3 regions of the Sporomusa sphaeroides DSM 2875 genome follow, and region 1 is predicted to be linked to each of the others. Evidence: riboswitches for the same ligand, from Rfam matches in the RefSeq annotation. Region 1 holds a riboswitch; each other region holds the start of a gene.
The links. Region 1 has a riboswitch for cyclic di-AMP ahead of SPSPH_RS10625 (3D domain-containing protein). Riboswitches for the same ligand answer to the same signal wherever they lie in the genome.

Region 1 (9,913 bases):
CAGGCTTCTGCCACTGGCACCCTCAGGCATCATCACCGCGGTAGCGGCTATTAGTAAGATTTCGTTTAAAGACTTTTTATTGGCAACTGTCCTCGGAAAGCTGCCGCCGGTAATTATAAAAGTAATAATCGGCCATGATATTGTTTTTGCCGGAGAAAATTTAGGCCGGTTGATAGTTGTTACCGTGTTGGTAATCCTTGTATACAGTATTTTGTGGTGGCGTAAAAAAAAGCAGAAAAGCCAAGCATAAACAACAATTACTTGGCAAACAGCCAGCGTCGTCCACCCCGGCTGCGCGGTATAAGCCGGCAGAGTTTCTCCCAGATCGGCCCCACCATATCCCGCCGGAGTTTGGTATAGTCTGCCAAAGCCGAACGTTCTGCTTCATCCGGCAGCCATTCATTGGGGATTTCTCTCACTATACAGTCAAGCTGCTCATTACTCAGCTTGTTCACTACCTCAAGGTATGGAATAAAGTCTTGTGCAGTAAGCAGGTCCTTAAGCAAAATTCTATAATGCTGGAAATAATACGTTTTTATTTTTGTACCAAGTTTTTCAAATGAGTCAATCGTCCAGCGGCTGGATCTAAACAAATGCGAATTATCTATTGCGTAAATTTTATATTGGTCATTCTCGAGATGAAGTAATAGGTTTTTTTGATTTTTAGCACGGTCTGCATTGTGAAACATATGGTCGAACAATATAATGCCGGCCATTTCCGGTACATTGACAGCCTTGTGCAATCGATTTTTCCCGATATATTCCGCATGTTCCAGATAGCGGGAGCCAAAATGGGGGCCGGGTTCCAAGCCTAACTCCAAAAGGCAGGGATGGGAATTGAGCATTTGTTCATCAATTTCAATTATATCGCTTGGAGGAAAGCACAAATTCATTATCGCACCAAGCTTGGCTGCAAAAAATTCGCTTGCCAATACCCGTGAGCCAAATCGATGGTTTTGGAATTTGACTACATAGATATTACCATCCTGCGCACGAAAAAACTGGGGTGCAGTAACCCCGACGCCCACTTCGCCCAAGTATTCTGTAGCCATTAGCATACTGTCAGCCTCCCCGAAAAAAAGACCCGGTAAAGAAAACACGGCTTGCGCTGAGCCTATGGCGAAAGCGCAAGACGGTGTTGCTCTTATCCAGGCGAAAGTTATAGCTTCTATCAGGATAAAAATTTACCGAGTCCTACCTTAGCATTGCATTACCTTGACTCGGTTCACATCACAGCAAAAGTTAAATTAGCATTCGGTGGATCTGGACGCAGATGCTATAGCTGCGAGATTAATAACGGCAGTACTTACTGTATCATCAGAAATTCCCGAAGAGGTGGCCGGCCCGAATATTTCATCAACCGAGATAAAAGCCAATTCATCGTCGACATTGCCAAGGGTTCCTTGAAATATGAAACCGCCAAGGGTTGTAATTACCACATTATCACCAATCATGCGTCTTAGAATGCAAATCAACTCACGGCTCTCTTGCCGTTCGTTGGTTTCGGTTCTTTGTGATACACCGTCAGCACCGGGACAATAATCATTACTAAACGGATTAGTCCTTACTCCTGTAGCTTTTGCAACGATTTGCCAAAGATCAACATGAATAAATTTTGCATCCACAACTTCTCCGCCAGGAGAAAGAATTTCTGCGTTTGACTCTGCTTCAATGGCTGGCGTTAAAAAGGCGACCCGGCAGTCATCAATTTTTTGCAGATTACCAAAGTAAACGATTCCGTCGAAGCCAAACAATAATACGTCGGTGTTTAACTCACGCTGAAGCTCCCTAATCAAGCACTCGTTGCGGAGCTCTCTGAATATGCTCATAAGTATGGACCCCCTTCAATATCTAAAATCACAAGGTGTGTTTACTATACTGTATGAGCCATATAATAAAAGTGTTACTCCCACATCATGTCAAACAGGATAGGAACAGGTAACCGCAGTACAGACCAGAAAAATGTTTGTTCCTATTTTACATATGCAGGGATTATTACCTTGGGCAACGAAGATGATAGATAGAGAGAAAATCATTTCAAGGAGGGAATACCTATGCCAATTGTACAAATTGACCTGATTGAAGGACGTTCACTAGAGCAAAAACGTGAAATGGTAAAAAAAGTAACCGAAGCTATTGTAGAAACAGCCAAATGCCCGCCTGAAGCCGTAACTATAGTAGTACGCGAGGCTTCTCCCCAGCATATCGGCAAAGCCGGTAAACTAGTATCTGATAAATAATTATTGAAGCCATTTCGCTTGCGAAATGGTTTCAATTTTAGAAAGGTGGCGCTTCTCCGATGAGACCCATACAATTTGCGTTTGAGCTTGAAACTTCGTTAAGCAGACAAATAGAGACATTACATGACACTGCCACCACCGGCACTGTGCCAATACCGGTATTGGGGCTTATCAAAAACTCTCAGACGGAGTTTTTAAAACTTTTATCAGCACTTAATACCGGCGAGAGCGACAGCGTTCGATACCCGGCGGTAACGGAGACCCAATTGCTGGGATCAGACGCGGTCTGGCAGCAAGCTACCCAAAATACAACTGCTGCTAATGCCTGTCTGCAGGAGCTTACTGCTCTTTGGTCGATTTACATTACCATCGACAAATGTGTGCAGTTTTACCAGCAGGCGGCTGTAAACAGCGCACAGCCTCAGGCACGGCTGTTTTTTAGCTCGCTTAGTCATGTAAAAAAAATTCTGCGCAGAAGGCTTGATGGCATTATTCAGATTTACTACAATTATTATTGGGGAGAGTTAGGGTTTGCGCCGTTTATTTTAGGAAAAGACTAGGTGACGCAAATTTCAAGGTAACATAATAATAATTCTGATGGGGCTGCCGTGCTGGTAGTCTCATTTAATTATGTAGCTATATTGCGGTTTCAGCGGCCGGACTTACGCTAGTTCTAAGTTGACATTTATTTATGCGTCCGGACAAGCATAACCAAGGAAAAGCCCGGCTAATAATCAATATCGCCGGATAACTACTTCTAAACATGCTTGCCTAACCGGCGGATATTCTGTAATATATAGGCCATGCCGAATTTCCAGAGAAAAAGGAAAACGGGGGAACCATTTCCGGGGTGAATCCGCTAACAAGCGGTAGGGATTTCCCTTTGTCCCGAACCCGTCAGCTAACCTCGTAGGCATTTAGAAAGGGGTGTTTTACAATGAAAAACATCAAAAAAATTATTTGCAGTACCCTTACCATGGCAGTTTTAACTGCCGCGATTTTACTGCCGCAGGCATTTGCCGCACAGGCTGGCCAACCTGGCTATAAAGCCGTTTTGGACGTAAAAGCTACCGCCTACGCTCCCGGACCGCACGATAACGGTAAATGGGGCAACCTGACGTATCTGGGTACCCAGATACGCCCTGGCGTAATTGCTGTTGATCCCCGGATTATTCCCCTTGGCTCAAGAGTATATATTGAGTTTGCCGATGGCAATACCATGTATGGTGTGGCCGAGGATACCGGCGGCGCAATTAAAGGCAATCGTATCGACATTGCCATGCAATCTGTTGAGCAGGCTTATGAGTTCGGGATTCAGAATGTAAAAGTATATGTTCTTAATTAACAACAATGCCTGGCTTTTTGCCAGGCATTGTCTACTGCATAACAGAGGTGCCTGCGCCTTTATAATATTGACGGCTGTCAGCACCAGGTCAGCGGTTTTTCTTATTTTTTTTATGAATTACATACAAAGTGGTAGATTTGGTAAGTTTATTTATGTTATTATAATTAGAAATACCTATTACGAGATGTTGCATGAAAGGAGTCAGTTAATGTTTGACAACAAATTTGGCCCCGAAGGTTTAACTTTTGATGATGTTTTGCTTGTGCCGGCAAAATCCGAAGTTTTGCCTAGAGAAGTAGAAGTATCCACGTATCTGACAAAAAATATCAAGCTGAATATTCCTATAATCAGCTCCGGCATGGATACAGTCACCGAAGCACGTATGGCGATTGCCATGGCGCGTGAAGGTGGCATAGGGGTAATACATAAAAATATGCCAATTGCGCGTCAGGTTAATGAAATTGACAAAGTCAAACGTTCAGAACATGGAATTATTGTTGACCCAATATTTTTATCTCCGAACAACACCCTGCAGGATGCTCATGATCTTATGGAGAAATACCGCATTTCCGGTGTACCGGTAACTGAACATGATAAGCTTGTCGGTATCCTGACCAATCGCGATTTGCGTTTCGAAACAGACTTAAGCCGGAGAATCGGCGATTGTATGACCAGAGAACATCTGATCACTGCCCCTGTTGGCACTTCCCTGGAAGAAGCCAAGGAAATCTTGCGTGAGCACCGGATAGAAAAGTTGCCGCTGCTTGATGCTGAGGGGAATTTAAAAGGACTTATTACTATTAAAGATATTGAGAAGGCGCAAAAGTATCCAAGCTCAGCCAAAGATCCCAAAGGCCGTTTACTGGTGGCAGCCGCCGTTGGTGTCGGCGCAGACATGATGGACCGGGTTGAAGCTATTGTAGCGGCCAAAGTGGATGTTATTGTTGTCGATACCGCCCACGGTCATTCGCAAGGTGTACTTAACGCAGTAAAGAAGATTAAGGATACATTTCCTCACGTCGACCTCATTGCCGGTAATGTTGCTACAGCGGAAGCTACCCGTGACCTGATTGAAGCCGGCGCAGATGCCATTAAGGTAGGCATTGGACCAGGTTCCATTTGTACTACCCGGGTAATTGCCGGTATCGGTGTACCCCAGATTACAGCAATTTATAACTGTGCCCAAGCTGCGCGCCCGTATAATGTTCCTATTATCGCTGACGGCGGTATCAAATATTCCGGCGATGTTGCCAAAGCCATTGCAGCCGGGGCCCAGATCGTAATGATCGGCAACCTGCTGGCCGGTACGGAGGAAAGTCCTGGAGAAACCATTATTTATCAAGGACGCAGCTATAAGGTATATCGTGGTATGGGTTCTTTAGGTGCTATGGCAGAAGGCAGTAAAGACCGCTACTTCCAGGAAAATATGGACAAACTGGTTCCGGAAGGAATAGAAGGCCGGGTTCCTTATAAAGGTTCTGTTGCCGACACTGTGTTCCAGCTGATTGGCGGCCTGCGTGCCGGTATGGGATATTGTGGCGTACGCAACATTGAAGAGCTCATCTCAAAAACCCGGTTCATCAGGATTACCGGTGCCGGTCTTAAAGAAAGTCATCCCCATGATATAAGTATCACTAAAGAATCACCAAATTATAGTGTTTAATAAAGAAAACACGGCTTGTGCCGGACCGCTGGGAAGGGAAGCCGAAAAAAATGCTTTGGACAATAGTCCAAAGCATTTTTACATATTTACCACGGTGGCGGTGTCTCAAAATTAACTACACGAAATTCGAAGTGACGGTCCTGATAAAACTTGATAATAGCAGGCAGCGCTTTCACCGTCTCGCTATGGCCGCGTCCATCATGCATAAGTACAATGGCATGGCTCCATAAATGTTTGCTTTCCATTTGAAAAGCGATGTTGCGCATAATCTGGCCGGCCTTCTCCCGGGAAGCGTCGCCGGAACTTATGTTCCAGCCTATTTCCACATAGCCCAGACGGGATAATGTTTCCCAGTATTCTTTGGTAAAACTGCCTGCCGAACCACCGGGAGCCCGGGAAATACGCGATCTTACACCAGTTACTTGCTTTATAATTTCATCGGTATGACGCAATTGGGATACATAGGAATTAGCGGATTGATACAGTTCACGATATACGTGATTGTAAGAATGATTGCCGATAGCATGGCCTTCCTGATAAATGCGACGCAGGATTTCCGGATGCTTTTCAATCTGACTGCCAACAACAAAGAAAGTTGCCTTGATATTATGCTTTTTCAAAATATCAAGAATAGGCGGGGTATTTTCCAAGTCAGGACCGTCATCAAAAGTAAGGTATACTACTTTTGTTCCATAATACGGGGTAACCGGCGGCAGTCCCAAAGCCAGTCCTTGGTGCTGGCGCTCTGTGACGGTAAACACATCATAAACCGGTTTGTTGCCTGCCGGCAGGTACTCCGGGTTTTCATTCAGATAATAAGCGTCAACAGCATCATTGGGCAAAGTATAGTTGCTTTCTGCCGGGAAAGATTCCTGATGGGCAGGCAAACCTACTGCCGCTGCGGTGTCGTTATTAGAAAACGCCAGTAATGCCAGTGGCGATGACGCTAAGATGATTAGACAAACAGCACTTAATCCACAAACTATCAGAAAGAATCCCGGCTTATTTTTCATTATTTGCTCCTGCTTAAATAATTTGATGTATGGTGTCTAATTTTCGTATATTCTCTAACCTGGTTGATGATTCCTGCATGTAAAAGTTATACAGCTGGGGATACTATTCTTGCGAGGAGTGTGTAAATAATGCCGACTAAGCTAATAAAAGTAGTTGCCTGTACAATCCTGTTGATGATGTGTACCAACGTTGGTTATGGTTTTTGGGGATTGCCTGGAACTAATAGTCTCGAAAACCTCAATCTGGTATCTGCCACTCAGGTATTTGACATAAACGGACAGTTAATTTCAAAACTTTTCGAAGAAAACAGGATTGTGGTAACAATTAACAATATATCGCCATATGTCCAACAAGCCATTATCGCCAATGAAGACACTCGCTTTTATAAGCATTTTGGCATCGATCTGATTGGTATTTTTCGCGCTGTAGTGGTAAATATTCGCCAGGGAGGTTTGGTGGAAGGAGGCAGCACAATTACTCAGCAATTAGCAAAAAATATGTTTCTCACCCAGGAACGTACGATAACGCGCAAGCTGAAGGAAGCAGTCTTGGCTTTAATTATTGATTATAAGTTTTCCAAGCAGGAAATTCTGCAAGCATATTTAAACCAGATTTATTTTGGTGAAGGAGCCTACGGCATCGAAGCTGCTGCCCAAATGTATTTCGGCAAACATGCCAAAGAACTTTCTTTGGCAGAAAGCGCCCTCTTGGCAGGGCTGCCGCGCGGTCCTAATATTTACTCACCGTATATTGACATGAAAGCCGCCATGGAGCGCCGGGCAGTTGTGCTGGCAGGTATGGTCAAAGAAGGTTATATAAGTACAGAAGAAGCCGAACAGGCTAAGGCAGAAGCAATTGCCCTTGCCGGCAAAAAAAAGAGGGTAGTACAGGCATCCTATTTCCTTGATTATGTTGCTAATGAACTGGTAGGCCGTTATGGCGCCAACAGGGTTTATAAGGGGGGCCTCAAGGTCTATACTACCTTAGATATCAGCCAGCAGCAGGCAGCCGAAGCCGTCTTGGGACAATTGCAGGGAGCCGTCCTGGCCCTTGACCCGAAGACTGGATATGTCAAGGCTATGGTTGGTGGACGTAATTATGAGGAAAGCCAGATAAACCGGGTTTTTACCGAGGTACGGCAGCCTGGTTCTGCCTTTAAACCCTTTTTGTATGCGGCTGCTCTCAATCAAGGCTTGGCTGCCAATGCGATTATTGTTGATGAACCTATCAACTTCAATGGCTATGCGCCTGTCAATTATGACAAAAAATATCGCGGACCGGTGACCTTGCACAAGGCTTTGCGTTGGTCGGTCAATGTTCCGGCCGTGAAACTGGCCAATCAAATAGGTATTGATAAAGCGTTGGAATTAGCCAAATCTCTGGGAATTAGCACCATTGTGCCTGATGATTATGTTTTATCTTCCGCGTTGGGCGGCCTGACACAGGGCGTAAATCTGTGGGAGATGACCTCAGCCTATACCGCCTTTGCCAATGGCGGTATAGTGTCAAAACCGGTAGCCATCCTGAAAGTGCTTGATGAAAATGACCAAATACTTGAAGAAAATAACATTGTCCAGCAAGCGGTATTGAAACCGGAAATTGCGTATATAGTAACAAACATGCTGCAAGGTGTATTACAGGACGGTACGGCGACACCGGCTAACCTTGGCCGGCCGGCCGCCGGAAAAACAGGTACCACCGACAATTATGAAACCGCTTGGTTTGTGGGTTATACTCCGGATCTGCTGGTAGGTATTTATGCAGGTAACGACAATCGTAAGCCCATAGGCATTTCCGGTACCGAAGTTTCGGCACTATGGGGAAAGATGGTTTATAAGATCGTAGCCGACACGCCGCCGAGTGAATTTTCCATTCCGGCCAATGTTGTCGTCAATATTCCCATTTGCACAAATACGGGAAAATTGGCGGGAAGCAGCTGCAAAGAAACTGAGTACAGTGCTTTTATCCAAGGAACTCAGCCCATAGCGCCACGCTGGGAAAATCGCCTGAAAGAGTGGTTAAATCCTGATGCTGAGCAGCCACAGGAAAAAGAAAGAGAGCAGCCTTTCTGGAAGTGGCCTTGGTCGAGATTGCCGTCATTTTAAACTTATGGTACAATGTGTTAGGATAGTAAAATTAAAACAAAATCTAAGGAGAAAATGGTTTTCAGTGGGTATTAAAGCAACGGTCTTGCAGGTTCCAATTGACATTGTAACAATGGCTGAAGCAGTAGCCAGGCTGGAAGAGTTTATTCTCAAGCGAAAGCCGCATTTAATTGCTACCGCTAATGCCGAAATGGTTATGCTGGCACAGGAAGACAGGGACCTGGCGGCGATTCTTGCCCAATGCCAGCTGGTGGTGCCGGACGGTGCCGGCGTGGTATGGGCGGCAAGACATCAGGGATATACTATCCCTGAACGCGTGGCAGGTTATGATTTGGCTCAGAACTTATTAGCTCAGGCTGCGCAGAAAGGCTATAGTGTGTTTATGTTTGGCAGCCACCCGGATATTATCAGCAAAGCCAGACAAGCTGCTCTAGAACGTTATCCTGGCCTCACAATTGTCGGTACAAGACATGGTTTTTTCGGCAAAGAGGATGAGCCGGAGATTATGCAGCAGATAACGGCGGCCAAACCTGATATTTTACTGGCAGCTTTGGGTGTACCCAAACAGGAAAAATGGCTGGCCCGAAATCTGGCTAAACTTAACGTCCCTGTATGTATGGGAGTAGGCGGTACCTTCGATGTAATGGCAGGAGCTGTTAAACGCGCCCCGTTATGGATGCAGCGCACAGGCCTGGAATGGTTATTCCGGTTAGTCCGGCAACCGCAGCGTGCGCTTAGAATGCTGGCTTTGCCGCGGTTTGCCGTCAAAGTAATGCTGGGCAAAAAAGGTTAGACAAAGTAAACTAAGTGTATTATACTGATATACTGAACTTGCTTTTGGTTTGCATGTTATCAAGATGATTTACTAGGGAGGTGGATAGGTGGTACAAAATCCGGTTGTTAAAGAAGGTTATATTTATATTATTGTACTTGGACTGATCACTGTTATCACTGCCTTAACTCTGGGTGGTTATTGGGCTATTTTCCCCGGAGTGCTGACAGCTTTTATTACTTTCTTTTTCCGTAACCCCAAGCGCGAGGTGCCTGCTGATGATACTTTGATTGTATCGCCTGCCGATGGCAAAGTTATGAGCGTTACGGAAGTATATGATGATCAGTTTCTTAACGATAAAGGATTAAAGGTAACTATCTTTTTGTCGGTATTTGATGTTCATGTCAATCGCAGTCCTGTCCAGGGGGAAATCAAATTCCAGCAATATACTTGCGGCAGATTTAAACCAGCCTATAAAGAATCGGCAGCTTGTGAAAATGAGCGTCATGCTATTGGACTGGAAAATGGCAAGATGCGTGTATTAGTCACACAAATTGCCGGCATTCTGGCCCGGCGCATTGTATCCTGGGTTACTCTGGGTACTGTGCTTGAACAGGGTGAACGGTATGGGCTTATTAAGTTTGGTTCTTGTACAGAGCTTATTGTACCAACAACGGTGGAAGTACTGGTAAAAAAGGGGGATAGAGTAAAAGGAGGAAAAACGGTAATAGGGAGGTTAATGGAAAAGTGAGAAACGCTATTCCTAATATAGTA
Region 2 (9,913 bases), 150 kb from region 1:
AAATCCCTGCGCCGCCACCAGAAAAAAACCTTGTCAATTTTGACAAGGTTTTTTTCTATATTTAAATTACTGTTATATGACAAATTCTAAACACACCTGATTACGTCCTGCTTTCTTAGCTCGATACAATTGCGTATCAGCTCCGGCAATCATTGTTTCCATCGAAATGTCACTAGTTGTACAGGACATAATTCCAATAGAAACCGTTATTTGCCGTCCGTAAAAGGGAGTATTCTCGATTGCTCCCCGAATAGTTTCTGCAATCCTTACGGCTTCTTGTGCGGCTGTGTTAGGCAAGCCAATAATAAATTCTTCCCCGCCGTATCGGGTAACTATATCGGATTCTCTCACATTATTTGCAAGCAGGGCGGCAAGACGTCGTAAAACCACATCCCCTTGCGGATGCCCAAAAGTATCATTGTATTTTTTAAATTCATCAACATCAATCATCAGTACTGATAACGGTTTACCCGGATATAATGCCGGCAATTGACTAAATAATTCCTGAAAACGCCGCCGGTTCAATAATCCAGTCAGTCCGTCGGTATCGGCCTTATACTGAAGCTCGCTATACTGATTTTGAAAAGCTAAAATGCGGCTAAGAGACAAATCAAGCATATGCACCGACAAAGGAATACTCATTAACAAGGTCATGGCCAATAATAGAAAATTATCTGCTGCTACAAACGGAGATACAAAATTAAATCCGGGATGATAAGCTGATAAAATTGCCAGTAATCCAAGATGGAGAGCGGTAATAACAACAGAAGCCGCAAATAAACCGAGGTTCCTGGATCGTATGTTCTTGATAATCAGATAAGCGCTGGCCACATACACATAGATTCCGGCAGCCCACCATATCCAGTCAAGTCCGCCTTTTAGCATACGGAACACCAAGGTTGCGGTCGCAACAATAAAACTATCTGCCACACCTATATATAAAGTGGATAAAATGATAACAGACAACCGTAAATCAAAAAAGAAAACATCTAAGTAAGGCAACTGTATGGGAAAAATCATAGCCAGTCCGGATAACACCAGGAAAAACATGATGCCGACATGGTTCGGCCCTGAAGATTCGTGCAGTAGCACCAATAGTTTAGTGCGATAATGCTGGGCAGCCAAATTAGTAACAGTATATAAAACACAAAACCCCTTAAATAGCTCAAGCAAAAACCCCAGCACATCAAAAGCTGGAAGTCCCATATAATATCTCCATTCAAGTAATGAGCAACACCACTCTCAATAAAAGCATATATTCGCTATAAAGCTATTTTTTCCTTTAAAAATTCTGTTAATTTCCTTGCTCATTCATTGACAATAATACTGTTGCTACTTCAATCTGCCTTATCCGCCATTCATTGTCTTCATATTTCCATATGGAAGTTACATTGGCCACCAGATCAGCGTTGTATGCCCCTACCACCCGTTGATGACCACGAAGCTCATAGGTGCCGTTACGGCTAAAATCAATGGGTTCTATTACTGAAAATGGATAGGAGTATGGCTTAACTTCTTTTAAAAGCTTACCTTCCGGGCTATACACATTACTGCCAAGATACCTGTCTTTATTAGCACTGAGATCAACAATGGTACTGCGTCCGGTATTTTCGTTGACTAATTCGGCTTTAAAGCCATCAACAAACCTGCCGGTAAACTTTGCTCCACCATTATTCTTTTCAGCAAAAATCACCTTCGGTTCGGCGCCACTGAAAGTAGCGATAACGTGTCCCACAATGCCGCCGCTGCCACCTGTTGGTGCCGACACCATAACATCACTGATCTTATCGCCGTCAAAATCTCCCACAAACAACTTAGCTTCGTAACCGCCGAAATTCTCCAATTGAGTAGACACCTGGTTACCGGTCGCACCATTTTGAACTATGATATCGATTTGGTCGGCATATATAGCGTCCGGTTTTGCTTTGCGACCAATTAAGAAGATATTGTCTTCGATAGCATCACCAGTAACATCGGCAATTTTAGCGTCAAGTACATACCTCCCGGCAGGCAGCTCAATTTTTGCCGGTTCCATTGCCAAGCTGCGCGCCGCACCGGTAACATGACCTGCCGCATTATAAACGGTTTTCACTGTATTAGTCTCATAAGAGCCTTCCTGTGCCAGGTACACTGACGGAACAAAAAGAACTACAGCCGATATAATTCCCGCAATTTGTTTTTTATATTGCATATCACGATACTCTCCTTTTTAAAAATCACTTTGTTATTACAATAAACGTAAACCTATCAAAAAAGTAACGAAAATAGCTAAGTTTCTTAAAAAACAGAAAAGCCCACAGATACATTTCTGTGAGCCTGTTTTTTTGCATTCTGGTGGGACTAACTGGACTCGAACCAGTGACCCCTACGATGTCAACGTAGTACTCTAACCAACTGAGCTATAGTCCCTCAACTCAGGTAAATTATATTACGGTTAATTATAAAAGTCAAGGTACTTTATAAATTAGTACAGAATATTGTTGGCAATTACCAGACGTTGAATTTGGTTGGTTCCTTCGTAAATCTGCATGATTTTAGCATCACGCATATATTTCTCCGCAGGATACTCTTTGGAATAACCATATCCGCCCAGCACTTGAACAGCATCCACCGTAACCTTCATCGCCGTGTCAGCAGCAAAGCATTTAGCAATGGCAGATTCTTTAGTATAATCCACACCCTGGTCTTTCAGCCAGCAGGCTTTATAAACCAGCAGCCGGGCAGCCTCAATTTGCATCGCCATATCAGCCAGCATAGCCTGTACAAGCTGGAACGAAGCAATAGGCTTATCAAATTGTACGCGCTCCTTGGAGTATTTAACAGCCAATTCAAAAGCCGCCTGAGCCAATCCCACCGATACCGCACCAACAAACGGCCGGGCAGCATCCAGTGTTTTCATGGCAATCTTGAAACCTTCTCCTTCACGGCCAATACGGTTAGTTGCCGGAATACGCACGTTGTCTAACACCAATTCGCAGGTATTAGAGGCCCTGATCCCCATCTTTTCTTCTTCTTTACCAACTGTAAAACCCGGAGTGCCGCGATCGACAATAAAAGCAGTCAGGCCACGGATACCGGCTGTTTTACGGGTATTAGCAAAAATAATATAAATTTCAGCAATGCCACCATTAGTAATAAAACACTTTGTTCCATTAAGAATATAATCTTCGCCGTCTTTAACAGCGGTAGTGGCAACTGCTCCTGCGTCAGAACCGGCACCTGGCTCAGTCAGCGCAAAAGCGGCTAATTTACCATTATTAAGAACATCAAACATCTTCCGCTTTTGCTCATCAGTACCCAATAATACTACCGGATAAGAAGCTAAAGCATTGGCTGCCGTTGTTGTAGCTACACCAGCACACCCTTTTCCCAGTTCCTCATAGATAAGAGCGATTGAAAGGGCATCAAGACCTGGTCCATCATACTCTTCAGGAACAGTTAAATTGAGCAAGCCTGCTTCATCAAGCTTCTTCCACAGATCAGCTGGAACCACACCGTCTTTATCCATTTCTAAAGCGTGCGGAGTAATTTCTTTAGCCACAAAATCCTTTACCATCTTTTGTAGATCCAGTTGGTCGGGAGTAAAGTTAAAATCCATGCCTTGCCTCCTTATTGTTCGCATAATACAAAAAAATACTAAAGATAAGTATACCGCATAATGATTTTTTTGTTAACACCCAAATTGCAAAAAAATGAAAAAACGCGCTATTTTAACAGCAGTTTAGCGCCAACTGCAAGTAATACTAAGCCAAACAGCTGTTGAGGGCTGCAAGCCATACGTTCAAGGCCAAAGCCGCCAAAATGATCAATGAGAATGGCCGTCAATACTTGTCCGACAATTATAGCGGTAGTAGCATTGGCTACACCAACACTGGGGATACTGGCAGCTACCAAATATATTATGGCAACGCCAATCATACCTCCCAACCAGGAATACCAAGGTGCTCCTTGCCATGCGTACAAATTCCCCTTACCCATTTTAAACAAAAACAGCAAGATCATTACCAACAAACTTCCGGTAATTTGTACAATAAATGTGGCCTCCAAAAGACCAATAACTTTACTTAACGAAGAATTCAGCGACCCCTGCACCGCCATTAATACCCCGGAAATCAACGCTAATACTAATGGCAGCATTTCGCTTGAGATGAAGTTCAACTTAGACACGCCCCCGTATATTTGCACAATTCTAAGTGTAGTATAATACTTGGAAGTTATTAATATTCCAGGATAACCGGCTTTGGAATAAAAAAAAGAGGCTTACTCTGCTAAGCCTCTTTAGTCAAGTATGTATACTGTTACTTGCCGAACGCCAAAAGCCAAAGCCTCGCGGCGGTTCTCATAAGCCAAATCAATACGGTTACCCTTAATCGCACTGCCGATATCGTCAGCTACTGCATACCCATATCCTTTAATATACAATCTGGTTCCCAAAGGAATAACCGATGGATCGACAGCAACCAAACCCTTACGTAAATAATTGCCCCGGTATGTATAGCTGCCATTTCCAGGATCATGCGCCGTATACGCTGATGCCTTCATAACAATAGAGCGGCTGTATCTGCTGGGTTCACTCGTCAAGCGCCCAAGATAGGCGAATGTTTCTTTGTCAACAATCCCCGTTACTTCAAGGTCATTATTACGTTGAAATTCTTTTACGGCCTTAGCGGTAATCGGACCGAAGATCCCATCAATCGCGCCGGCATAAAAACCACCATCTGCCAAAAACTTCTGCACCGCTCGTACTTCATCGCCACGTGCGCCAACAGCAATCGGCGCTTTTTCCGGCTGCTCCGCAGTCAGTCCGACCGATGGGCTGCTTACTGCAAACAGCATGACCAATGCAAAAGTAAACGCCCAAAAGGCTCTTTTCAATGGTTTCACCTCTCTTACAATGCGCCTCCGAGGTTAGCTGTCGGGTTTGGGCAAAAGAGAATGTGAGAACGCCCTACCGCGATTGCGGATTCACCCCTGTATTTCTATTGGTTCCCCCGTACCATATAAGGATTCGGCATTATAAATATAATATACCAAATTGCAAGCTTGGTCAAATTCGATATCATGGTATATTCTTGTCATATCGTCTATTTCTTTCAGTTATTTAAAAATTTCAGGAAAAATTGGAGGCAAACATTATATTCCCAGCGCCGTGCATAACTCCTTACTCGCTACACCGGTAACAGCTACCCCTTTATCTGCTTGATAAGCTTTAACCGCTTCTTCTGTCATAGTGCCAAACAAGCCGTCAGCCCGTCCCTGAAAGTATCCCATCTCTTTAAGTTTAAGCTGCAGCGCAGCTACGTCGGAGCCTGAAGCTTTATATTTCAAATTTCTTTCAATCCTAATATTTCTGCCTGTAATGCTTACCGGAGTACCAATAGGAGTCCATTCAAACAGCTCTTCGACATCCTTATTGCGCATTCTGATACAGCCATGGCTGGCAAATTGTCCAATTGACCATGGCTTATTGGTCCCATGAATACCAAATGTGCCCCACGGCACATTTAACCCCATCCAGCGAGTACCAAACCCTGTTCCCCAGTCATAATCCTTCCATACAACATTCCATTCGCCAATAGGAGTGGGAGTTTTACTTTTACCCACAGCAATCCGGTACTTTTTGTAAAGCTCACCATCGTTATGAAGCTCTAACTCCCTTGACTGAACTTTTATTAGAATGCTCACCTTACCGGCAGGTGCCTCAAAGGGTTGCCGACTATCAATTGCCGCCAGGTCCTGTTCATCCATATACTCAAAGCCAAGAATGCTAAAAACAATGCTTAAAATAGCTAATACTGCTATACCGAAAAATATCCGTGAACGCCTGACTTTAAACGACCATAAGGAATTCACCTGGTTCGCCCCCTTACAGACTGTATTCTTCAGAAAATATATGCAGCTGTCCGCAAGGGTATGAAATTTTACATGCTGTCAGGCCAACAAAAAAATTAACCGGCTAAAGCCGGTTAATTTAACACATTACATCGCATTAGCTACCATAACCCAATGGCACTTTGCGGGATTAAGATCCAAATGAATATTATTCTTGACTGCGTTTGGCATCAAAATAGTTATTAGTGTTAGTAAGCAACGTAGAAAGCAAGACCACCTCATCCTGGTATCCGGCTAAACGGTCACTTACCTCTGCTTGGACTTTTTCCTGCACGCTACTACGCACAGCAGTCTCTACCGCCCGGGCAATGTTTTGCTTAGCCACATCCTGGTCCTGGACTGCCAGTTGCGCCGCAACTGAGCTAATATCATTAACAATATCCGCTTTTCCGGTGCGTTCAAGGGCAAATTGGGCAAGAGTTCCCCACAATGCCTGTTTATTGCCTTGTTCAAAATTATCCTTTATTTTCAACAACTCTTCAATCTGGGCAGCCTGTGCGTTGGCAGCAGATAATTCAGCCAGTTGGTCTCCCAAAGACGCAGCCTCTGCTTTAGGCATCGCCAACGAAAATATTGGCATTGAGAAAACCATCAACATGACAGCGGCTATCTTTCTTTTCACAATAATACTCCTTCCCCTTTAATGGTTTGGATTCGTAACACATTTTATCATATAGTTTACATAATTAATAGAGGTAAATTAAACAAGAAAACTGATTGCAAAAACAATCAGCTTTTTTTGTCCTAACAGAAATATAACTTTCTTAAGAACAGGATCAACACCGGCTTCCGCTGCGACGCGCCTGGATGGTGCTAGTACCGATTGCGCCACGGATGGCATAGCAATTCGGCCCGCCAAAGACTCGGCACAAGCCGTGTTTTCTTTATTTAATGCCAAGCAGTTATAATACCATTTTCAAATACCGGAATAACTGACAAGGTATCTTGTTGTAAACATAACATAACATCTTGTTCAAAGCCGATACTACGTAAATAGCTGGCATGTGACGATTCTGCCACCCTTGGCAGTAACTCGGCGGCAAAATCACGGTACATCGCCTGCGCGGCCAATGCGGTGTCACTGAGTTTAGCAGTCTTACTGAAGCGCTCTGCCAGCAGGCCTGCACACAAAGTGTCTTCCAAGGAAAACCGCCCCTCCGAACCGGCACATACAATGACGACATCGTCTTGCTGCAGTTGTAAAGCACTTGTTATGGCAGCCGCATTAACAAAAGCCATTGCATATACCTTTTGAGCCGCACTTGCTTTGGTTAATGCCAACGTTCCGTTGGTCGTTGTCATTACAATTGTTTTACTTGCTACTTGTTCCCGTGTGTATTCAAAAGGCGAATTTCCCAGGTTAAAACCCGGAATAAGCAAGCCTTCGCGTTCACCAGCCAGCAATATATCCGGATTATTAGCTTTAAGCTTGTTAGCCTCTGCTACTGTTCTTACAGGGATTAGCTCTTTACAGCCATTGGCACAAGCAGTGGCAATACTTGTCGTCGCTCTAAGCACATCAATAACCACCGCACTGTACTTACTGTATTTTTCATCGTCAAAATCGTTAGGAGTAAAACAAATATCAATATTCACGATTTCTACCTCACTTTTCCTGACCAAGAATCCGTATTACATATATCCAAATTATATATATCCAAAAATATGTACATTTTTGTCAGACTAAAAGGAAAGCGCTTGGGCTGTCCAAGCGCTGCTCTGTTAACCTAGAATACCCTGTTTTACATTGTCTAAGCCTAAACGATCTATCATCATGCCAATGCGCTCGTGTTTGCGGGCATTGGCTTTGTAGTAAGCAATGATTTTATTAATAATCGCGATTACTTCTTCCTGAGGTATTTGTTCTGTTAATAAATCAGCAACTCTGGCTCTGGCACCAGCACAGCCGCCAATTACAATTTTCCAGCCTTTAGCGGTACCGATCAGGCCTATATCCTTTACCCAGCCCTCAGCACAGGAATTGGTACAGCCGCTAACCCCAAATTTGAGTTTGCCGGGCAACTCCATGCCATGATACAATTTATCAATCTCAAGCCCTAACGTTAAACCATCTTGCTGGGCCCGCTTACAGAAATGAGTGGCCGGACAAATCTTTACGCTCCGCACACACAGACCAACAGCAGCACCTTTATCCATCCCTAGTTCTTCCCACACGGCATCAATTTTATCCTCGGCAATACCAACAATGGCAATCCGCTGCGCTGAGGTTAGTTTGAGTGCCTTGGCTCCGTATTTTTCTGAGACGTCGGCTATTTTCCTCAACACGTTAACATCGAGAATGACACCACCGGGAATATGAGGAGCAATAGCATATGTTTCTCTGTCACGTTGAACGATAGCACCTTTTTCCAATAAATCTGTCTTTTGTTCCATAATATGAAACCTCCTATAAGATAATAATATGTAGTGGAATATTATTATAAATTAGATACTTCTTATAAAAATCCTGCTCCCTTACAAAATTTTTCTAAAAAATGCAAAGGGCAGAGATAGAGTTCTTTTGACGCAAAAAAATATAGCATCCATATAGACGCTATATTCTTGCTAAATCGATTCTGGCTTACGCCCAGGCATCCAGCATTTCACGGAGTTTTACTACATGTGTCTGTTCTTCAGCTTTTAACTGGTTAAATATAGTTCTGGCTTCTTCAAATTTAGCACATTTCGCTAAGGCATCATAAAACAGAATAGAATCTTTCTCATCTTGTAAAGCGGCTTTCAGAATATCGGCAATGGTATTAAGTTCAGGCAAAGTTTGCGCTGCCTTATCTTTAGGGAAAATATGGGGCTCAGCGAGAACTGTCAAATACTTTGAAGTTTCTTGGTCAAACAGGTAATCGCTGGCATCCGCATCTTTGTTTTCCTTAAGTTTATTATAAAGTGCAGTGAATTTTTCATGATGATAAATTTCTTCATTCATAAGAAACATGAACAAGTCTTTATGTTCCTGATTTTTGGCTTGCTCATATGCTTTTTTGTAAAAGTCGCGACCACGTGCCTCCATATCAATAGCGATTCTCAGGCCTTCCAAGTCGCTAAACAAGTTGCCCATATCACAGGCATTTTTTTGCATGTGGATGTCCTCCCTTTATTAAATTCATAATATACTGGATTATATTCCATCTTTCTGGATAAAATCCTTTTTCCTTTGTGACTTTTTTATCAAATATAGTGAATAATTAGCAAATTAAATATATACACTATTATATACATACTTATCCTGGGACTTAGCCGCTCTTGAACTCCCGCTTGTAGAAGATAGGGGCCTTAGAGCAGGTTAGTCTCAGAATAAAAGGAAAGCAGCATGGGTAAAAATCCCAGTGAAATTTCACTGGGATTTTTACTATTAGTAAGGTGATATCCTATTAACAATGGATCATATTCTTCTTGTATTCACGATAGAGTACTTTTAATTCATTAACCTTATCTGACATCTCAATTTGCAGGGCTGATGCAGTATCATAATCGCCTGCTTGAATAGCCTCTTTAATCCGGGTAAATATACACTTTTGCGATAAGCAGTCTTTGGCAAGTCCCACTCTGAGAGCATTAATCTTATCCCAGTTGGAAAGGTCAAGATCACTGGCACAATCAGCATTATGCAAGAGTACTGCCTCTTTTACAACACCGAGATTTTCCGGAATAATGCGATTGAGCAGTTCAGTTTTCCAGCGAACTAACGCACCAGCCACAAAAGCCTTAACCAGTTCGGGGCGGAAAGATCCGCCAATAGTAAGTGTTTTAACCTTCTCCGGATATTTCTCGATATTTTGCATGTTTTCCCAAACAGTGGCAGGCGGTTTGCCAAACAAGCGATTACGCTCTTCGGCAGAATAATCATCAAATACGTCATGTTCGCTGCGATACGCCCGTTCTGTTTCAAGATAAAAGCCTTCTTGCCCGGCTTCTTTGGAAAGCTCGGCATCCAGTTCTGCTATTGTTTTGCCAGAATTTACGGCAGCTTTAATACCATCAAGCATGCTCATATAAATAGCCGTTA
Region 3 (9,913 bases), 550 kb from region 1:
TGCGATTAATACACGCTACTTTACTGGCAAAATGGGTAGCGTTTTCAATATCGTGGGAAACCATAACAATGGTAATGCCTAGTGTGCTGTTAAGCTGACCCAGTAGTTCATAAATTTTGGCACTGGCGGCATAGTCGATACCACTGGTCGGTTCGTCCAGCAGTAATAATTGCGGATTACCGGCCAGAGCCCGTGCTACCATTACCCGCTGCTGCTGGCCGCCGGATAGTTCGCCAATCCGGCGGTCTTTTAGCTTATCCATCCCCACCAATTCCAGCATATGCCGGACAATATGCCTGGCTCCTTTTTCCTTCTTTAGCAAACTGGAATAATTAACAAGCCCCAATGCCACAATTTCTTCGACAGTTGCCGGAAAAGCTGCCGTATTCTGGGCATAATGCTGTGGCACATAGCCAAGTATTCCCTGCCTGGCAGCGGTATAAACCGTCTGGTTGTCAATCAACACGTGACCGGCCAGGGGCTCGATAAGTCCGGCCATAATTTTTAACAGCGTACTTTTCCCCGCACCATTAGGACCAACCGCTACTACAAATTCACCCTGAGCTACAGAAAAGGTAATATTATTAAGCACCATTTCTGTGTTGTACCCGAATGTAATATTATGTAAGTTAATTTCAGCCATAGTTTTCCTTTTACTCCTTAAGAAGGATTGCATTGCCGGCATACACCGAACAATTCTAAGTTGTGACGCACTAATTCATAGCCATGGGTTTGCAACACCAGCATGAGGCGGGGGTCTACCGGGCAATACTCAATACATTGCGTTTGTCCGCATTTTACACATACAATATGATGATGATGGCTGGTGTCCACCAATTCATATCTGACACTTTCTTTTCCCAGGGCATTTATCGGGGTTAACGCTTCTAGGTCAACCAAAACATGAAGATTGCGGTATACGGTGTCCAGGCTTATGTCCTTATAGCGCACCTTTAGTTTTTCCCAAATTTCAAAGGCGGACAACGCTTGGCCTGACTCAACCAGCTGCGCAATCATAGCCTGCCGCTGGGCTGTTATCCGGTAGCCTTTATCTTTCAAACGGGCTATTACAGCGATGACACTTGCTGCATGATCGACAGTCATATCCTTTCCCCTTTCTACTGCAAAAAAGATTCCTAATAGGAATGAGATTGCCACGCTACGCCAGCAAGCGATAACGCGGCAATCTCTGAATGCAATTTATTATTCGAGAGCCTGGATTAAATTGGCTAAGTTTGCTCGCATCAGTGTAAGATAATTCTTCCCCTGCTTTACTTCATCAGGGGTTAACGCATCCACCGGATGCAACACCAGAACTTTGGCACCGGCTTCTTTAGCCAAAGTTTCCGCTACCTTGGAACTCACAATTGTTTCCGAAAATATGTAATTAATTTGCCGTTCACGACACAGCTTGGTAATATCAGCCATCTTTTCCGGCGTTGGTTCGGCATCCGGTGACAAACCCATGATGGCAACCTGTTCCAGCTGGTAGCGCTCTGCCAGATAGCCAAAAGCAGCATGGGTAGTAATAATTGTACGTTTCTTTACCTTTTGCAAACCGCTCTGATACTCTTCGTGAAGCTTTTGCAGCTCTTTATTATAATTAGCGGCATTTTCACGGTAATAGGCGGCATTGGCTGTATCGGCAGCAGCCAGAGCTTCCGCAATGTTGTCTACTTCCTTCTGGGCCAATACAGGATCAAGCCAAACATGCGGATCAATTTCGTTTTCTTCATGTTCATGCTCATGCTTATGCTCATCAACATGGTTATGTTCGTCATGTCCATGACTATGGGGAATGCCTTCTTTTAATTCAATACCTTTACTGACCTCAACCGCCGTTGTGCTGCCAAGTACGTCTTTCCCCGTTACTTTGCCAATCCAATGCTCGAAATTGGCACCGTGAAAGAAAAACAGTTTTGCATTTTTAACCTGTATCAAGTCCTTGGCTGATGGTTCCCATTCGTGCGGTTCGGCTCCGGCCGGAACAAGTATATCTACCTCGACTTTGTCGCCACCAACCTGCCGGACGAATTCGTATACCGGATAAACACTGGCCAAAACCTTGATTTTGGCTGCTTGCTGTGTATTATCGCCTGGCGCAGCTGTTCTCTGACCGCAACCACTGACAAGTACCCCCAAGAGAAAAAGTACAACCAAAACCATCCTTGTTTTTATCATATATATCGCTATCCCCTTTTAATAAGAATATTCCTATTAAGATAGTAACAGGCCGGAATCCTACTGTCAACACTTTCCACCCCTTAATAAGATTATTCTTAACAAAAAATCAAAAAAATATAGCGGCAATATAGCTGCCGCTGCTTTTTTTAGCATTATTTTACTTGGTTGCACGGGTGACCTCAAAAGATCGACTGTATATATAGGCATGAAATAACAAAAGCGGGAAGACAGCTAATGCCTTCCCTGCTTGTTGGTTTACATCACCCGGCGGGCGCCAATGTAGCGCGGACCCCAATAGCTACTGCTCATACTGGCAATAGCCACACCGCGGCTGGACGTAGCGCTGATAAAATTACCATCACCAATATAGATGCCGCTGTGAGATGCTCCCGGTGCGTAGGTAGTGAAAAACACCAAATCACCGGGTTGAAGACGACTGTAAGACACAGGCCGCCCAACTGCAAACTGTTCATCAGCCATTCGCGGCAGAGAGATACCACTCTGGGCAAATACGAAGCGAGTAAAGCCGGAACAGTCGAAACCGCCAGGGCTTGTCCCACCAAATACATAAGGCACACCTTGATAACGCAGCGATGTCTGAATAATACGCCGTACCGAAGTTGTGGAAGAATCACGGCTGGCAGGAATATCCCGCCCCATCAAAGCACGATAAGTTTGTGCTCCAACTACACCATCAGGCTCAAGACCCCGAGCTTTTTGAAAAGCCTTGACAGCACTGACCGTTAAGTCGCCAAAATCACCATCTGCTGCGCCGGCATCAAAACCAAGCTCAGTAAGCTGAGTTTGAATAGCGGCTACATCAGCGCCTCGGTCACCGGATTCATATGTACCTGAAGCATGGGCAAAAGCAGCGGTCCCAAAAAAGAGACAAAAAGCAACAATAAACCCGAAATACTTTTGCAATTGGTTTCCCCTCTCCTTGGCCTCCGAGGTTAGCTGACGGGTTAGGGTTGCAGGCACCCTACCTGAAAAGCCAGTGCTAATCAGGTTTCACCCCATAAAACTGGTTCCCCCGTACCTGAGCTGGATTCGGCTTTCTAAAACGCTCCTTGGTTATTATTCTGTATCAAATTTGAAAATCCTGCCTAAAATTCATGGTTTTTTTACAAATTTAGGGAGGATTATAGTTTCCTGATAATTACTACTCGTTACCTTTATTTTGCTGCCGACTCAGATCAGCCTGAAGCCAGTAGAGCGGACGCTGTTTCACTTCTTCAAATATTCTCCCGACATATTCACCAATAATACCAATGCCCGCTAATTGCAAACCGCCCAACAGCAAAATACTGGCCGTAATTGTCGCCCAGCCCGGAACAGCTTCATCGGTAAAAAGCCTAATATAAACAACATGGCCTGTCAGCACAATGCTGCTAAACCCCAGGGCCAGTCCAATATAAAAGGCAAACCGGAGCGGTGTTTTAGAATATGCCGTTATACCATCAAGCGCAAAATGCAGCATTCGCTTTAATGAGAATTTGGATTGCCCGGCAAAGCGTTTCGGCGCAACAAATTCAATCTTAGTCTGCCGATAGCCAATCGCGCTGATCATACCTCGAATAAATCTGGCACGTTCCCGAAAGCGCCGAAAACTATCTACCACCTGTTTATCTAATAATCTAAAATCAGAGCCACCCTCGGTAACCTGTACATTAGACATGGCATTCATCAGTTTATAAAACATGCCTGAGGTAAAGCTTTTAAACCAGGATACTCCTTCAGTATTAATTCTCACTGTCTGGACTACCTGGAAACCTTCTTCCCATTTGGCAAGCAACTGCGGCAGCATCTCAGGCGGATGCTGCATATCGCCATCCATGGTAATAACGGCATCCCCTTTTGCATGATCCAGTCCGCAGGTTAAAGCCACCTGATGACCAAAATTGCGAGCCATAATGAGCGCCCGTACCCGCTTGTCCGCATTGACTAAACGTTCTAAGATAAACGGAGTAGCATCACTTGAACCATCATCGATAAAAATGAGTTCATAAGAATAGGCCAGCGGCTCCATAGCATTAACAACTTCCTGATAAAAGTTGTCGATATTATCCTGTTCGTTAAATACCGGCACAACAATAGATATTACATTTTCCGGTGAAGCCATAATTCAGCCTCCTTTTCACCATTTTATTATTGCACTGCCGGCCAGTGAATGCAAGTCTTGGAACTGAAAAAGCGAGATTACTTCCCATACCTGCAATGACGGTAAGGACCCGCTACAGTCATTGTGAGAGGTACGGCGAAACAATCCCGCTTTTTCACTTAGAACCTTCTTACGCTGTGATATCCTGACGTAAAACCATTGCGTCATGCAAATAAATATGCTTGATATCCTGCTGACAAGTATCGGTATTCCAAAGAATCAATACCCTGATACACAGCGGCAGCGCTTCAGGACACTCTATTTCCTGGGTGCCAAACAATGGCACTTGTGTCCAGCCGAGTTTTCTTGCACCTGCAGCCGGAAAAGCCGCGTTTAAATCAGGGGTTGAGCTGAATATCACAGCGCCAATATCTTCGGTATTCATCGCATTTTCCCGTACAATTGCCGCTAGAAGTTCAGCCACGCGCTCAAAGATTTCTTCACATTGGTTTGCGGTAACAGTTGTCGCGCCTCGAACGCCACGCAGCATAATAACCACTCCTAGAGAAAAATTAGCATAGGCTTAGTATACAATATACGCGAAATTAATCCTTTTTCCTGCCAACATTGTAAATATATATATCCAATAACACTAAAGCCTCGCCGCCATGCTGTTAAAGTTAGTCTTCTTTCTTAGGTTTATTGCACCGGCAGGAGTCGCATACATGGCACCGCCACCAGCCGCATTCGGGGCAAACGGCATTGGACTGATTCAGCTCAACATATTTTCCTTGTTCATACTCTCGCCAACAAAAGCTGGCACCCGCTATTTTCTTTAACATAACCGACCGGGTATCTACCCATAATTTTTGCCCAAAAACAGTAATCAACAGCTCATGTACACCATTCTGCTCGTTAAACCTGTAATCTTCAGCAGGAAATACTTCAGGCACTCCTTTGAGGCTAAGGATAACATAGAGAACATTGTACTTCACAGTCCACCTCCCGCATGTATCCGCTGACTTAATCACTCTAAGACTCCCGCCTCTTTAGGCGGGAGTAAGAGCAGCTAAATCGCTGGATAATTCCGACTATACTCCAGTTGGGGGAACCTTACCGGAAGCAAGTCTTCAGTTATAATACCTATGTAAGCGGCAGGCAGTTTATACCCCAAGAATCTAATACTCGCAATGTCCTGCAGATAGCATTGTCAACACTAGCTTGTACTGTTTCACTTAATTCTAAACCAACATCAATAACGGCCGGCTGAACTCCTAATACAACCACGTCTTTCACCGGCTCTTCCAATACTTCCAGCGCCGCCAGCACGTCCTGAATCCCCAGTTCGTGCATAGATACTTTATGTTTAAAATAAGCCTTGACTTCCTCATTGGCAAACTGAAAAAAAGCCCCTGGTTCACTGCCGCCATTAATGGCATCAATAATCAGCAGCCGGTCAGCGCCTTTGATAAAGCGCAGCAATTCCATGCCAAGCGTACCGCCGTCAAGAACTTCAACAGTATCCGGAAAGGTATAACGCCGGGTAAGTTCCTCAACCACCCGGACGCCAAAACCTTCGTCCTGCATTAAAATATTGCCGATACCCAAAACAACGATTTTTTCCATGATGCAAGCTCCTATCATTCGCTCAATAGACAGAAGATTGCCACGCTAAATTCTGCTGTACATCCGGCGTGGCAATCTCGATCTCATTACTTTATCTTAGTTTTCAGGTTATCTTTGCTAATATCATCCAAATCATCAGGTTCTTCTTCCATATACTTGACACCGGAGAACATAGCCGATATCTCGCCGCCTTTTTCGGTAAAGTCAGCCCTGATTGCCATATATACGTGCACAATGACAAACAAGATGATACACCATGCAACAAAATGGTGAATGATATGAACAGTGTATTCGTTAACCAGCCAGTTGTTAAACGGGCCAAATACTTTTGCCAGGAACCGGTTAGGCTCAATCATGTAGTACATCGCCAAACCGGTTATGGCTTCAATCAGAAACATAAGATATACCGCCAGATAGCCTGATCTGGCCAATGAATTCCGGAGATAGGGACGATGCTTGCCGCGCATGAACATATAATGCATCTGCGTATCCATAATTCCAGTCCAGTACAGCTTAGTCCACGGCTTAGGCAAAAGCCTGTCGCCGGGATTAATGATAAAGCCGTAAATGCGGGGAATAAAGGAGATGATAAGCACATAGCCTGCGATAAAATGAATATACCTTATCATTTCCATCGATAAAACATGATTAACGGCAAACGTTGGCTCTATTCCCTGTGTCCCCAGGAAAAAAGGATTGCCAATGTACAGGCCGGTAAGAAACAGAATAAATGTACATATTACCATAACCCAATGGAAAATCCGCGTCCACGGGCTAAACAGGTAATAAGGTTTCATTGCTCCTTGACGCATGACCGGTATTCCTCCTTTTTTATAAATACGGGTCGGTGCGAACTACTGCAAGTTCCTTGCCTTCTTTGTCATAGAGATGAGTGGCACAAGCCAGACAAGGGTCAAAAGAGTGAAGCACCCGCAGTATTTCAAGCGGCTTTTCGGCAATCTTTACTTTGGTATCAATCATACTGGCTTCATAAGCGCCATAGCCGGCTTTTCCGTCCCGGGGACAAGCGTTCCAGGTGGAAGGAACAATCGCCTGATAGTTTTCAATTTTGCCGTTTTTAATGGTTACCCAATGACTCAGGCCGCCTCGCGGCGCTTCGTGCAGACCCACTCCTTTGGCTTCCTTCGGCCAGGTTGCCGGATCCCAGGTAGCCGTGTTAGCTACTGTTGTGTCGCCGGCTTTAATACTGTTTATCAGTTTATCAAAGAAATACTTGGCAATATACGCATGCAGCTGTGCATCCAAAGCGCGGGCTGCCGTACGCCCTACTGTAGTCGGCATCCATTTTTCCGGCGGCAGATTTAATGCTTTGGACACTGCCTCAATCTGGTCAACCATGAATTTTTCCGCCCAGGTTGGCTCACCGATAATGCCTTGTTTAACCTTGGTATACACAATAATATATTTAGCCAGCGGGCCAACTTCAGCCATTTTACCATTCCATTTGGGTGTCTTAATCCAGGAATATTTGCCATCCTCGTTAAGATACTTCCAGTTGGTCTTGGTCCCTTCTTTCGGTTCGGTATATTGCGGAGTGGTAACACCGTTCCAGGGATGAAGGTCCTTGCCGGCTTCAGGATAACGGTACCAAGAATGTTCAACACCTTCGGTCAATACATTCGGATCAGTCAGGTCTTTACCTTCCAGCGGATGGAAAACAGCCTGGCCAATACCCTGACCAAAGTTTTCTACAACCCCGTTGGCACGGATTAGCAGATTTTTAAAATAATCCCCATTGGAAGTTCCGCTATAGCGGTCTTCGGGGAAATCGCCAAAGGCCAGCACCCGTTGCCCGGCTAAACCGCCGCCGTCGGCAAAACCTGCTTTGACAAACAAATCGCCAATGACCAGCGCATCCGGTATGTAAAAATTATTTACCAAATCTATTGTTAGATTTATCGCAGTATCCACTACGGCTAACCGTTCGGTGTTAATAGGTGCATTCATATCATTCATGGAAATGGAACAGGGCATCCCGCCGACAATATAATGCGGATGAGGGTTTTTGCCGCCGAAGATAACATGGGGAATAACAATTTCCCGCTGACGGTCAAGCATGTTCAGATAATGGGATACAGCCATCAGATGAGCTTCCGGCGGCAGCACGTTATAGTCGGGATGATCCCAGTAATGGGCCGAAAAAAGACCCAGTTGGCCGCTCTCGACAATGCCTTTTATTTTATTTTGAATTTCCCTGAAGTACGCGGTTGTTGCCTTCGGAAACTCTTTAGGATAGGCGTTGGTGTCAAAACTGACAGGGCCCTCAAACGTAAGGCTGTATTTTTCCAGTACCGTGTTCTGCAGCGCCGCCGTAGCTGCCGGGTCGGCTCTGAGCGCCGCTACCGGGCTGACCCAGTCCAGGGCATGCAAATGATAAAAATGGACAAGATGATCATGCACCATTTGCGTACCGGCTATTATATTGCGAATAAAGTTGGCGTTTTTGGGAATTTCGATACCTAACGCATCTTCAACCGCCCGCAAGCTGCCTAAAGCATGTACGGTAGTACAAACACCGCAGATTCTCTGGACAAACATCCAGGCATCCCGTGGATCCCTCCCGTTTACTATTAATTCAATCCCCCTCCAGGCAGTGCCGCTTGAAAGAGCATCTTCCACTTTGCCGGTAGCTTCATCTACTTCTATTTCAACCCGCAGGTGGCCTTCAATCCGGTTTATCGGATCAACAACTATGCGTTTCATCTAAACCGCTCCTCCTCATCCCTATTCATTGTCCTGGCCGCGTTCCGGCTTGGTTTCATCCGTGCCGTCCTGCGCTTTTTCTGCTTTAGACTCATGCATTTTGTGCTGAACATAAGATGCAATACCATGAGTCGCTACACCGGCGGCAGTCACGCCGGCCAAGATAGCGCCAACTTTGTCTGCATTGACAATAGTATTAGGCACAGGGATGTTAGGCAGCCGTTCATAGAAAGGATCATTATCCCAGAAGTTATTGGCGGCACAGGCAACACAGGGCGCACCTGCCTGGATGGGATAACTCAGACCATTCCACCAGCGTATATTGCCGCAGGAATTATAAGCTTCCGGCCCCCGGCAGCCCACCTTGTACAGACACCAGCCGGCCTTGCTGGCAATATCGTCAAATTTTTCCACAAACATACCGGAATCAAAAAATGGACGCCGATAACAAGTATCATGGATGCGATTGCCAAAAAATTGTTTAGGCCGTCCCTGATTATCAACAGGTGGTAACTGGCCGAAAAGAACATAATGCATAATGGTACCTGTCAGCACTTCCGGAATCGGCGGACAGCCAGGCACCTTGATAATCGGCTTGCCACTAACAATTTCACTTACTGCCACCGACTTGGTGGGATTGGGTCTGGCGGCTTGAATTCCGCCCCAGGCGGCACAGGAACCATTTTCAATAATCGCTGCCGCATTTTTAGCGACATGCTTCAATGTCTCAAGCATGGGTTTTCCGCCAACCATACAGTATATGCCAGCTTCCGCAGTAGGCACAGCACCTTCAAAAACCAGAACATACTGACCCGCATATTTTTTTATTGTTTCTTCCAGGTGATGTTCCAGTGGCTCGCCGGCAGTGGCAGCCAATACATCCATGTATTCAAGAGCAATCATATTAAGTACCAGATCGGAAGCCAACGGTGACTGGGAACGAATAAAGCTCTCGTCGCAACCTGTACACTCATGACCATGCAGCCAAATGACCGGCAGCAACGGTTTTTTCTCTGCCGCTTCAATGACACGGGGTATTAGTTCGGTAGACAGCCCCATAATACTGGTCAGAGCCACGCATGTTTTAACGAAATCACGCCTGCTGATATTTTTCTTTTGAAATAATCCCCAAAGGGTATCCCGCTTTTCCATAGTCGCCCCCCTTAAAATAATACTGTTTACAAATTAATCCTTCTTCTGATATTCTGCTTATTTTTCCAGTTTCCTGTCGCACTTGTCAAAAAATAATAAATTACAATTAGAACTTATTATGCCGCA

Region 2: linked by a shared signal. The riboswitch ahead of SPSPH_RS09810 (peptidoglycan-binding protein) and the one ahead of SPSPH_RS10625 (3D domain-containing protein) in region 1 are both predicted to bind cyclic di-AMP.
Region 3: linked by a shared signal. The riboswitch ahead of SPSPH_RS07670 (C40 family peptidase) and the one ahead of SPSPH_RS10625 (3D domain-containing protein) in region 1 are both predicted to bind cyclic di-AMP.

The regions. Positions count from the first base shown of each region.
Region 1 covers NZ_CP146991.1:2,270,556-2,280,468, reverse strand. Annotated here, with positions in the region: gene SPSPH_RS10650 (TVP38/TMEM64 family protein) at 1-250, shown strand, start outside; gene SPSPH_RS10645 (HipA family kinase) at 258-1,058, opposite strand; gene SPSPH_RS10640 (hypothetical protein) at 1,248-1,829, opposite strand; gene SPSPH_RS10635 (2-hydroxymuconate tautomerase) at 2,055-2,240, shown strand; gene SPSPH_RS10630 (hypothetical protein) at 2,300-2,800, shown strand; cyclic di-AMP (ydaO/yuaA leader) riboswitch at 3,035-3,172, shown strand; gene SPSPH_RS10625 (3D domain-containing protein) at 3,178-3,585, shown strand; gene guaB (IMP dehydrogenase) at 3,794-5,248, shown strand; gene SPSPH_RS10615 (polysaccharide deacetylase family protein) at 5,335-6,261, opposite strand; gene SPSPH_RS10610 (transglycosylase domain-containing protein) at 6,391-8,367, shown strand; gene SPSPH_RS10605 (WecB/TagA/CpsF family glycosyltransferase) at 8,480-9,160, shown strand; gene SPSPH_RS10600 (phosphatidylserine decarboxylase family protein) at 9,249-9,890, shown strand; gene pssA (CDP-diacylglycerol--serine O-phosphatidyltransferase) at 9,887-9,913, shown strand, end outside.
Region 2 covers NZ_CP146991.1:2,120,840-2,130,752, reverse strand. Annotated here, with positions in the region: tRNA gene SPSPH_RS09840 (tRNA-Met) at 1-20, shown strand, start outside; gene SPSPH_RS09835 (GGDEF domain-containing protein) at 73-1,206, opposite strand; gene SPSPH_RS09830 (integrin alpha) at 1,295-2,191, opposite strand; tRNA gene SPSPH_RS09825 (tRNA-Val) at 2,333-2,409, opposite strand; gene SPSPH_RS09820 (acyl-CoA dehydrogenase family protein) at 2,465-3,598, opposite strand; gene SPSPH_RS09815 (DMT family transporter) at 3,706-4,158, opposite strand; gene SPSPH_RS09810 (peptidoglycan-binding protein) at 4,279-4,884, opposite strand; cyclic di-AMP (ydaO/yuaA leader) riboswitch at 4,882-5,024, opposite strand; gene SPSPH_RS09805 (L,D-transpeptidase family protein) at 5,134-5,853, opposite strand; gene SPSPH_RS09800 (hypothetical protein) at 6,041-6,514, opposite strand; gene SPSPH_RS09795 (2-phosphosulfolactate phosphatase) at 6,781-7,488, opposite strand; gene SPSPH_RS09790 (NAD(P)/FAD-dependent oxidoreductase) at 7,615-8,286, opposite strand; gene SPSPH_RS09785 (ferritin family protein) at 8,474-8,986, opposite strand; gene SPSPH_RS09780 (glutamine synthetase) at 9,279-9,913, opposite strand, start outside.
Region 3 covers NZ_CP146991.1:1,723,353-1,733,265, reverse strand. Annotated here, with positions in the region: gene SPSPH_RS07685 (metal ABC transporter ATP-binding protein) at 1-643, opposite strand, end outside; gene SPSPH_RS07680 (Fur family transcriptional regulator) at 661-1,104, opposite strand; gene SPSPH_RS07675 (metal ABC transporter solute-binding protein, Zn/Mn family) at 1,204-2,181, opposite strand; gene SPSPH_RS07670 (C40 family peptidase) at 2,440-3,087, opposite strand; cyclic di-AMP (ydaO/yuaA leader) riboswitch at 3,112-3,250, opposite strand; gene SPSPH_RS07665 (glycosyltransferase family 2 protein) at 3,347-4,306, opposite strand; gene aroH (chorismate mutase) at 4,476-4,835, opposite strand; gene SPSPH_RS07655 (hypothetical protein) at 4,966-5,280, opposite strand; gene SPSPH_RS07650 (HyaD/HybD family hydrogenase maturation endopeptidase) at 5,429-5,911, opposite strand; gene cybH (Ni/Fe-hydrogenase, b-type cytochrome subunit) at 5,998-6,723, opposite strand; gene SPSPH_RS07640 (nickel-dependent hydrogenase large subunit) at 6,743-8,635, opposite strand; gene SPSPH_RS07635 (hydrogenase small subunit) at 8,657-9,787, opposite strand.